2 regions of the Streptomyces sp. NPDC087300 genome follow, and region 2 is predicted to be linked to the other one. Evidence: predicted binding sites of a transcription regulator. Region 2 holds the regulator's gene; the other holds the start of a gene.
The links. Region 2 encodes HspR, which represses chaperone genes until heat shock. Its sites were predicted from a motif close to TTGAGNNNNNNNNNCTCAA; they were not measured.

Region 1 (4,613 bases), on a different contig from region 2:
CGGGCCTTGAGGAGGGCTACAACTACCGCGAGTCGATCGCTCCTTGGGCCCGCAGCCTGTTCACGCTCCAGCCCGACGTCGACCGGATGGTGGGCGTCCCGCTGACCTTCCAGATCCACGCGGTCATCGGCCTGCTCCTGTTCGCGCTGCTGCCCTTCACCCGGCTGATCCACATGTTCAGCGCGCCGGTGCAGTATCTCTTCCGGCCGTATGTGGTGTATCGGAGCCGGGACCCCAAGAGGGTGGGGGCCCGGCCCGACCGGAGGGGATGGGAGCGGGCTGATTCGTGACGTCTCCCGCGGGTGCGTCGTGGCTGGTCGCACCCACGCGGCGGAGCCGCACATGCCTCAGCCCCGCGCCCCTTACGGGGCGCCCCTGTCCCCGGCGCCCCCCTTGTCCTCCTCGTCCACGATCTCCGCGTCCACCACGCCCTCCTCGGTGGTGGACTCCGAGGGGGCCTGTTGGTCCGAGGCGCCCCCGCCGGAGTTCGCGTACATCGCCTGCCCCATCCGCTGGCTGACGGTGGCGAGCTTCTCGGCGCCGGTGCGCAGGGCCGCGGTGTCGTCCGGCCTGTTCTTGAGGAGGTCCTTCAACTCGGCTGCCGCCGCCTCCACTTCGCTCTTCGTGTCGGCGGGGACGCGCTCCTCGTTGTCGCGCAGGAACCGCTCGGTCTGGTAGACGAGCTGCTCGGACTGGTTGCGGGTCTCCGCGGCCTCGCGGCGCTTGCGGTCCTCCTCCGCGTGCTCCTCCGCCTCGCGGACCATCCGGTTGATGTCGTCCTTGGGCAGCGCGGAGCCGCCGGTCACCGTCATGCGCTGCTCGCGCCCGGTGGCCTCGTCCTTCGCCGAGACGTGCATGATTCCGTTGGCGTCGATGTCGAAGGTGACCTCGATCTTGGGGACGCCGCGCGGCGCGGGCGGCAGCCCGGTGAGGTCGAAGACGCCGAGCTTCTTGTTGTACGCGGCGATATCCCGCTCGCCCTGGAAGACCTGGATGCCCACCGAGGGCTGGTTGTCCTCGGCGGTCGAGAAGGTCTCCGAACGCTTGGTGGGGATCGTGGTGTTGCGCTCGATGAGCTTGGTCATGATGCCGCCCTTGGTCTCGATGCCCAGGGACAGCGGGGTCACGTCGAGCAGCAGCACGTCCTTCACGTCACCGCGGATCACCCCGGCCTGCAGGGCGGCGCCGAGCGCCACCACCTCGTCGGGGTTGACGCCCTTGTGCGGGTCCTTGCCGGTGAGCTCCCTGACCAGTTCGCTCACGGCGGGCATCCGGGTGGAGCCGCCCACCAGGATCACGTGGTCGACGGCGGACAGCTTGATGCCCGCGTCCTTGACCGCCTGGTGGAAGGGCTGCTTGCAGCGGTCGAGCAAGTCCGCGGTCAGCTCCTGGAACTGAGCGCGCGTCAGTTTCTCGGCGAGGTGCAGCGGTCCGTCGGCGGAGGCGGTGATGTAGGGCAGGTTGATGTCCGTCTCGCTCGACGAGGACAGCTCGATCTTCGCCTTCTCCGCGCCCTCGCGCAGCCGCTGGAGCGCCATCTTGTCCTTGGCGAGGTCCACGCCGTGCCCGTTCTTGAACTGCCGCACCAGGAACTCGACGATCCGCTGGTCCCAGTCGTCGCCGCCGAGCTGGGTGTCGCCGTTGGTGGCCTTGACCTCGATGACGCCGTCGCCCATCTCCAGGAGGGACACGTCGAAGGTGCCGCCGCCGAGGTCGAAGACGAGCACGGTCTGGTCGTCGCCCTTGTCGAGGCCGTACGCGAGGGCGGCCGCCGTCGGCTCGTTGATGATGCGCAGGACCTTGAGGCCCGCGATCTCGCCGGCCTCCTTGGTGGCCTGGCGCTGGGTGTCGTCGAAGTACGCGGGCACGGTGACCACCGCGTCGGTGACGTCCTCGCCCAGATAGGACTCGGCGTCGCGCTTGAGCTTCTGGAGCACGCGCGCGGACAGCTCCTGCGCGGTGTAGCGGGTGCCGTCCACGGAGCCGCTCTCCGGGAAGCGCCAACCCCCGTCGCCCATATGGCGTTTGACGGAACGCGCGGTCCGCTCCACGTTCGTGACCGCCTGCCGCTTGGCGACCTCGCCCACCAGGACGTCGCCGCTCTTCGCGAACGCGACGACCGACGGCGTGGTGCGCGCGCCCTCCGCGTTGACGACGACGGTGGGCTCACCGCCCTCCAGCACGGCCACCACTGAGTTCGTCGTCCCGAGATCGATCCCGACCGCACGTGCCATGGTCCAGTCCCTTCCGCCGCGAGCCCAAGTCCCCCGTATCCAGGTCTACTCCACTCTCCATCACAAAACTTGAGCGGGCTCTTGTCAACCCCCGGACATGACGGTGCCGCCGCCCCGGCGGGGACGGCGGCACGGTCAACAGGCGTCGCGTCAGGCCAGCTTGGCCGAAAGCGTGATGGTCGTGCCCGTGAGCGCCTGGCTCACCGGGCAGTTGGCCTTGGCGTCCTCGGCGGCCGAGGTGAAGGCGGCCTCGTCGAGGCCCGGCACGGTGCCCTCGACGGTGAGGTGGATGCCGGTGATGCCGGTGCCCGGCTGGAAGGTCACGTCGGCCGAGGTGACCAGGCGGGTGGGCGGGGTGCCCGCGCCCGTCAGGCCGTGCGAGAGGGCCATGGAGAAGCAGCTGGAGTGCGCGGCCGCGATCAGCTCCTCGGGGCTGGTCTTGCCGTTCGCCTCCTCGGCGCGCGAGGGCCAGGACACCGCCTGCTCCCCGATGGCCGAGGAGTCGAACGTGACGGTGCCCGACCCCTCCGTCAGCGAACCTTCCCAGACCGTGTGCGCGGAGCGCGTGGTTGCCACGATTGCGTTCCCTTCAGTGCGGTTCCGTGATCGGAACTTCCGTGGCCCTCATCCGATCACACTCCGGATGAAATCGGGCCGCGCGGGGTGCGGCGGGGCCTTGGATGTGTTCGAGCAGGGAGCGCAGGTACGCATCGGCCGATACGAACAAGTTGTGTGGGCCGCAGCGCCACAGATGCCTCTGAGGTGCGAGAACAGGTCCGTGACGGGGGCCCAATGGCCGGAATGGCAACTGGGCAAGGGCCGTCGGCGGTGACACTTTGAGGCCCCCTCGCGCACGGAACGAGGAGATCCACTCAGGGGGTATGGCCATGCGCATGAACTACTCGGACCGGGGTCCTTCTCCGCTGGAGCCCGAGAAGCCGGGAGCGGCGGGCGACCGCGACTCGACCTTCGGCTGGTGGGGTGCGTTCAGCATCCAGAAGTTCGTCAACCAGGCGACGCTCTACCACACGCACGAGGACGCCACCGGCTGGCTGGCGTACCTCCAGCAGTTCTACGACCGCAACTTCTGGTTCGCCGACGGCGGCGCCCAGGTGTGGGCGTACGAGGAGACGTACGACAACTGGCAGGACCGCTACGGGATGGACGCGGTGTGCGCCGTCTACCACTCGGGCCACGGCGGTATGGACGGCAACGGCGTCTTCTTCGCGCCACTGGGCGCCGTCTGGGACGGCCGCAGCGACGCGATCTCCAACCGGATGGCGCTCGGCAACGAGAAGGCCAACTACGTCTTCTGGTCGACCTGTGACTCGCTCAAGGTCACCGGCGGCCACTCCCCGATCCGCACCTGGGCGGGCCCCAACATCGGCTTCCGGATGATCTTCGGGTTCGAGACCACCAGCATCGACAGCGGGGACTACGGCAAGAAGTTCTGGGAGAAGTGGCGGGCCGGGCAGACGTACTGCGACGCCTGGCTGAACGCGAGCTGGGACATCTACCACGGCCAGGCGCCCTCGGTCGCCGCGGTCGGCACCACCCAGGCCGAGGCCGTCAACCGGCTCAACACCGAGCGCAACTTCTACCGCGACCACGTGCCGGACACCTGGTACGCGTGGCGCTGGTACTACGCGCGCGAAGGCGTCAGGGAGCCGCTCACCCAGCTCCCCGGCAGCCAGCAGATCGTGCAGCTCGCGCCCCGCGACCCGAGCGCGGAACTGACCTCGCTGGGCCGGCAGGCCGGGTTCCCGACGGCCGCGCTGCAAGAGGTGCAGGTCGAACGGCAGGGCGTCGTCAACGCGACCTCAGGCGACCGGGTCATCTCCACCGCGCCGGGCGGCGACCGGTGGATCAAGCTCGCCGAGCCCAACCACCGCAACACCCAGCAGCTGCCCACCGACCGCGCCGTCGAGGCCGCGCGCACCTTCGCCGAGCAGTACGCCGAGGGCGCCGAACTCGTCGTCGACAGCGTGCACGACCTGATGCAGAACTCCGGCACCAAGGACGGCTCCGAGGTCGGGCGCCCGGTGTCCCTGCAGACCCACGTGACGTTCCGCCAGGTCTTCGACGGCGTGCCCGTCATCACCCCCGGGCGCGGCCTGATCCGGGTGGGCCTGGACAACGACGGCACCGTCGTCCAGTCGCAGATCGCCACCCGCAAGGCCACCGGCGTCACGCGCGAGCCGAGCACGGAGGTCTCCCCGCCGCCGCCCAAGGGCGGCAAGGCGACGGCGGCGCCGCTGGAGCGCGACCCGCGCAAGGCGCTCGACGCGGCGCAGAAGAAGCTGCTCGCCGAACTCGCGGCCGTCACCGCGGGCGAGACGGCACAGGGCGCGGCGCAACAGCGTCAGCCCGAGGTCAAGG
Region 2 (4,613 bases):
GCCCAGCTGGACCAGGTGCGCACCGCGCTCAACGAGCGCACCGCGGACCTCCAGCGGCTCCAGGCCGAGTACCAGAACTACCGCCGCCGGGTGGAGCGCGACAAGGTGACGGTGAAGGAGATCGCCTCGGCGAACCTCCTCTCCGAGCTCCTGCCGACGCTCGACGACATCGGCCGTGCCCGCGAGCACGGCGAGCTGGTCGGCGGGTTCAAGTCGGTGGCGGAGTCCCTGGAGACCGTCGTCGCCAAGCTGGGCCTCCAGCAGTTCGGCAAGGAGGGCGAGCCCTTCGACCCGACGATCCACGAAGCCCTGATGCACAGCTACGCACCGGACGTCACCGAGACGACCTGCGTCGCGATCCTGCAGCCGGGGTATCGGATCGGCGAGCGCACCATCCGCCCCGCGCGGGTGGCCGTGGCGGAGCCGCAGCCGGGTGCGCAGACGGTCAAGGACGAGACGGTCGACGCCGACGCCGAACCGGCGGAGGCAGCGGACAAGGACAGCGGTGGCCCGGACGAGGGCTGACGTTGCACTGATCAGAGAGGAGGGACGTCGGGGATGAGCACCAAGGACTTCATCGAGAAGGACTACTACAAGGTCCTCGGCGTCCCCAAGGACGCCACCGAAGCCGAGATCAAGAAGGCGTACCGGAAGCTCGCCCGCGAGAATCACCCGGACGCCAACAAGGGCAACGCCAAGGCGGAGGAGCGCTTCAAGGAGATCTCCGAGGCGAACGACGTCCTCGGTGACCCCAAGAAGCGCAAGGAGTACGACGAAGCGCGTGCTCTCTTCGGCAACGGCGGATTCCGGCAGGGTCCCGGAGCCGGCGGCGGTTCGTTCAACTTCGACCTGGGCGACCTCTTCGGAGGCAACGCGCAGGGCGGCGGAGGAGCGGCGGCCGGCGGCTTCGGGGGCGGTCTCGGTGACGTCTTCGGGGGCCTGTTCAACCGCGGCGGCGGAGGTGCCGGAGCCGGCACCCGTACGCAGCCCAGGCGCGGCCAGGACATCGAGTCCGAGGTCACGCTGAACTTCACGGAGGCGGTGGACGGCGCGACGGTGCCGCTCCGCATGTCCTCCCAGGCGCCCTGCAAGGCGTGCTCGGGCACCGGCGACAAGAACGGCACGCCGCGCGTGTGCCCGACGTGCGTCGGCACCGGCCAGGTCTCGCGGGGCGGCGGCGGAGGGTTCTCCCTCACCGACCCGTGCGTGGACTGCAAGGGCCGCGGGCTCATCGCCCAGGACCCGTGCGACGTCTGCGGCGGCTCGGGCCGCGCCAAGTCGTCCCGCACGATGCAGGTGCGGATCCCGGCGGGCGTCTCCGACGGCCAGCGGATCCGGCTGCGCGGCAAGGGCGCACCCGGCGAACGGGGCGGCCCCGCGGGCGATCTCTACGTCGTCGTGCACGTGGAGTCCCACCCGGTCTTCGGCCGCAAGGGCGACAACCTCACGGTGACGGTTCCGGTGACGTACGCCGAGGCCGCGCTGGGCGGCGAGGTCAAGGTGCCCACCCTGGGCGGCCCGCCGGTCACGCTGAAGCTGCCCGCGGGCACGCCCAACGGCCGTACGATGCGGGCCCGCGGAAAGGGCGCGGTCCGCAAGGACGGCACCCGCGGGGACCTTCTCGTGACGGTGGAGGTCGTGGTGCCGACATCGCTGTCGGACGCGGCGAAGGACGCCCTGGTTTCCTACCGCGAGGCGACTGCGGGCGACGATCCGCGGGAAGAACTGTTCAAGGCCGCGAAGGGAGCATGAGATGGACGGCCGTCGTCGACAGTCCGGTTTCAGTAGGGCGTACCAACTCACCGACGAGACGCCGGTGTACGTCATCTCGGTGGCCGCTCAGCTCTCCGGTCTGCACCCGCAGACCCTGCGTCAGTACGACCGCCTCGGCCTCGTCTCCCCGGACCGCACCGCGGGCCGGGGCCGGCGCTACTCCGCCCGCGACATCGAACTGCTCCGTACGGTGCAGCAGTTGTCGCAGGAGGAGGGCATCAACCTCGCCGGCATCAAGCGCATCATCGAGCTGGAGAACCAGGTCACCGCGCTTCAGTCGCGCGTCGCGGAACTGACCGCGGCCGTGGAGGGAGCCGCCGCCACGATGCAGCAACGTGAGGCGGCGGTGCATGCCTCGTACCGCCGCGACCTGGTGCCCTACCAGGACGTCCAGCAGGCGAGCGCGCTGGTGGTGTGGCGGCCCAAGCGGTCGTCCGAGCAGTAGGTTTCGTAGTCTGAAGCGGGGCCGGGAGGTGACCACCTCCCGGCCCCGTTCTTGCTGTCCGACCGATACGCGGGGGAGTTGAGCCGACCATGGCCATGGTGGGTCTGTTCTGGATCGCCGAGGGCGATGTGTACGTGGGGGCCAAGCCGGCCGGGCTCGCGGCCGGGGTGCGGCTGACGCCGGAGGGCGTCATGGCCCTCGGCGACAAGCAGTCCGCGTTCTGGTTCTGGGACGACATCCGCGAACTCACCGTCGAGAACGTCCCCGTACGCTCCCTCAAGCGCCACCTCGGCACCATGGTCGACATGGCCCTGACGGTCGGCCTCGGCGCCGGCGACGACGCCCCGACGATGACCGTACGCCTGGAGACCCCCGACGGAGAGGTCGACCTGCTGGCCTACACGGCCGCGGTGTCGGGCTACTCCCCGACCGAGTACGAACTCTCGCGCGCGCTGCTCGGGCGGATGACGGAGGGCGCGGCGACGCTCCACACGACGCTGGCCGCGATGTCGGAGTGGGGGCGGGCGCATGAGGGCGGGTCGCCGCGGCGGGAGGCGCGGGAGGGGTTGTTGCGGGAGTGGGGCGAGGTCTGACGGGCCCGCTCCGGGGGACGGGTCAGCGCGGGGTGTCCAGGATCCCCGACTGCCCGATCAGATAGCCGAGCTGGGCGCGGCTGCCGCTGCCGAGGGTGGCCGCGAGTTTGGCGATGTGGACGCGGGCGGTGCGCACGTTCATGCCGAGCCGGGTGGCGATCTCGGCGTCGGTGAGGCCTTCGACCAGGAGGCCCGCGATGGCGCGCTGGCGCGGGGTGACGCCGTTCTCGGAGAGCTGCGGGGCGGCCTGCGGCCACATCGGCGTGGCCAGGCGCCACAGCCGCCAGAAGGTGGTGGCGAAGTACTCGACGAGTGCCGGGTGGCGCAGTTCGAGGGCGAGTCTGCGGTCCTTGCAGGCGGGGATGAAGGCCACGGTCCTGTCGAAGACGAAGAGCCGGTCGGTGACCTCGTCGAGGGTGCGGGCCTCGGCGTCGCCGTCGAGTTGTTCGAAGTAGCCGAGCACGGGCAGGGAGTGCCGGGTCGTGTGCTGGTAGAGGGTGCGCATGCGGCAGCCGCGGGACAGCAGATCCTGGTCGCGGGGGAGCGCTTCGGCCAAAGCCTCGGGCGGCCGGGTGCCGCCCGGCTGCACGGCGAGGAACTCTTCGCGGGCTTCGCCCATCGCCCGGTCAATGGCTGAATTGATGCGCTCGAAGCCGTCGAGGACGGTGATCGCGGGCGTGCCGTCAGGGGCGGTGGAGAGCTGTGCGTCGAGCGCCATGAGCGGTTCGAGGGCGGCCGTCAGCTTCTCCTCGCGGTCGCGCTGCTCCGCGATGCGGTCCTCGATGGTGCGCAGGAGCCGGGGGAGAGCGGCCCGCGGGGCGACGGGGCGCAGCCACCGCAGGTCGTGCACGTCGGGGTGGAGCAGCCCGAAGTCGACCAGGCAGGGCGCCTCTTCGGCCTCTTCGGTGCGGACGCGGCCCGCGTCAAGGGCGCGTGCGTAGACGGCCGATCCTGTCTCGCACAGTTCCTCGGCGCTGTGGGTCCCGTGCTTCCGGGGCATGTGAGCTCCCTCCCGCTCGGTTGAAGCGCCGAGAGTCTATGCAGGGGGTATGCGGACCGGGTCACTGGCCATAATTGAAGTGTCCACTTCTGATGGTCGGAATCAAGTGGTTCCGGACTCGTCCTCGGGTCCGCGCTGGTCGAGCACTCCTGAACGGCCGATCAGGAAGCCGAGTTGGGCCCGGCTGTGGCTGCCGAGGGTGGCGCCGAGCTTGGCCACGTGCAGCCGGGCGGTGCGCACGTTCATGCCGAGGCGGGCGGCGATCTCGGTGTCGGTGAGCCCCTCGACGAGCAGACCGGCCACGGCGCGCTGCCGGGTGGTGATGCCGTTCTCCGAAGGGAGCCGGGTCGTGCGCGGGTACATCGGGACGGCGAGCCGCCAGAGGCGGTCGAAGGCGGTGGCGAAGTACTCGACGAGGGCGGGGTGGCGGATCTCCAGCGCGGTGGTGCGGTCGCTGTTGGCGGGGATGAAGGCGACGGTGCGGTCGAAGACGAAGAGGCGTTCGGGCACCTCGTCCAGGGTGCGCACTTCCGTGTCGCCCTCCAGTTGCTCGTGGTAGGCGAGCACGGGCAGCGAATGGCGCGATGTGTGCTGGTAGAGGGTCCGCATACGGCCACCCCGGGCGATGGCGGCACGGGCGTCCGGCAGGGACTGGCTCAGGGCCGCGGGCGAACGGACGCCGCCCGGCTGGATGGAGAGCATCTCCCTGCGGGTGTCCGCGAGCGCGCGGCTCACCGCGTCCTGGATCCGGGCGACCCCGGCCAACGGGACGATGACGGCGGAGTCCTGGGGCTGCGGCGCC

Region 1: the regulator HspR is predicted to act here: its motif matches at 2,304-2,322, upstream of dnaK (molecular chaperone DnaK).

The regions. Positions count from the first base shown of each region.
Region 1 covers NZ_JBIUYI010000003.1:442,678-447,290, forward strand. Annotated here, with positions in the region: gene narI (respiratory nitrate reductase subunit gamma) at 1-290, shown strand, start outside; gene dnaK (molecular chaperone DnaK) at 363-2,234, opposite strand; gene ACIO9J_RS12770 (OsmC family protein) at 2,385-2,810, opposite strand; gene ACIO9J_RS12775 (DUF6345 domain-containing protein) at 3,128-4,613, shown strand, end outside.
Region 2 covers NZ_JBIUYI010000006.1:269,362-273,974, reverse strand. Annotated here, with positions in the region: gene grpE (nucleotide exchange factor GrpE) at 1-525, shown strand, start outside; gene dnaJ (molecular chaperone DnaJ) at 559-1,752, shown strand; gene ACIO9J_RS26220 (heat shock protein transcriptional repressor HspR) at 1,754-2,218, shown strand; gene ACIO9J_RS26215 (hypothetical protein) at 2,308-2,811, shown strand; gene ACIO9J_RS26210 (LuxR C-terminal-related transcriptional regulator) at 2,834-3,811, opposite strand; gene ACIO9J_RS26205 (LuxR C-terminal-related transcriptional regulator) at 3,914-4,613, opposite strand, start outside.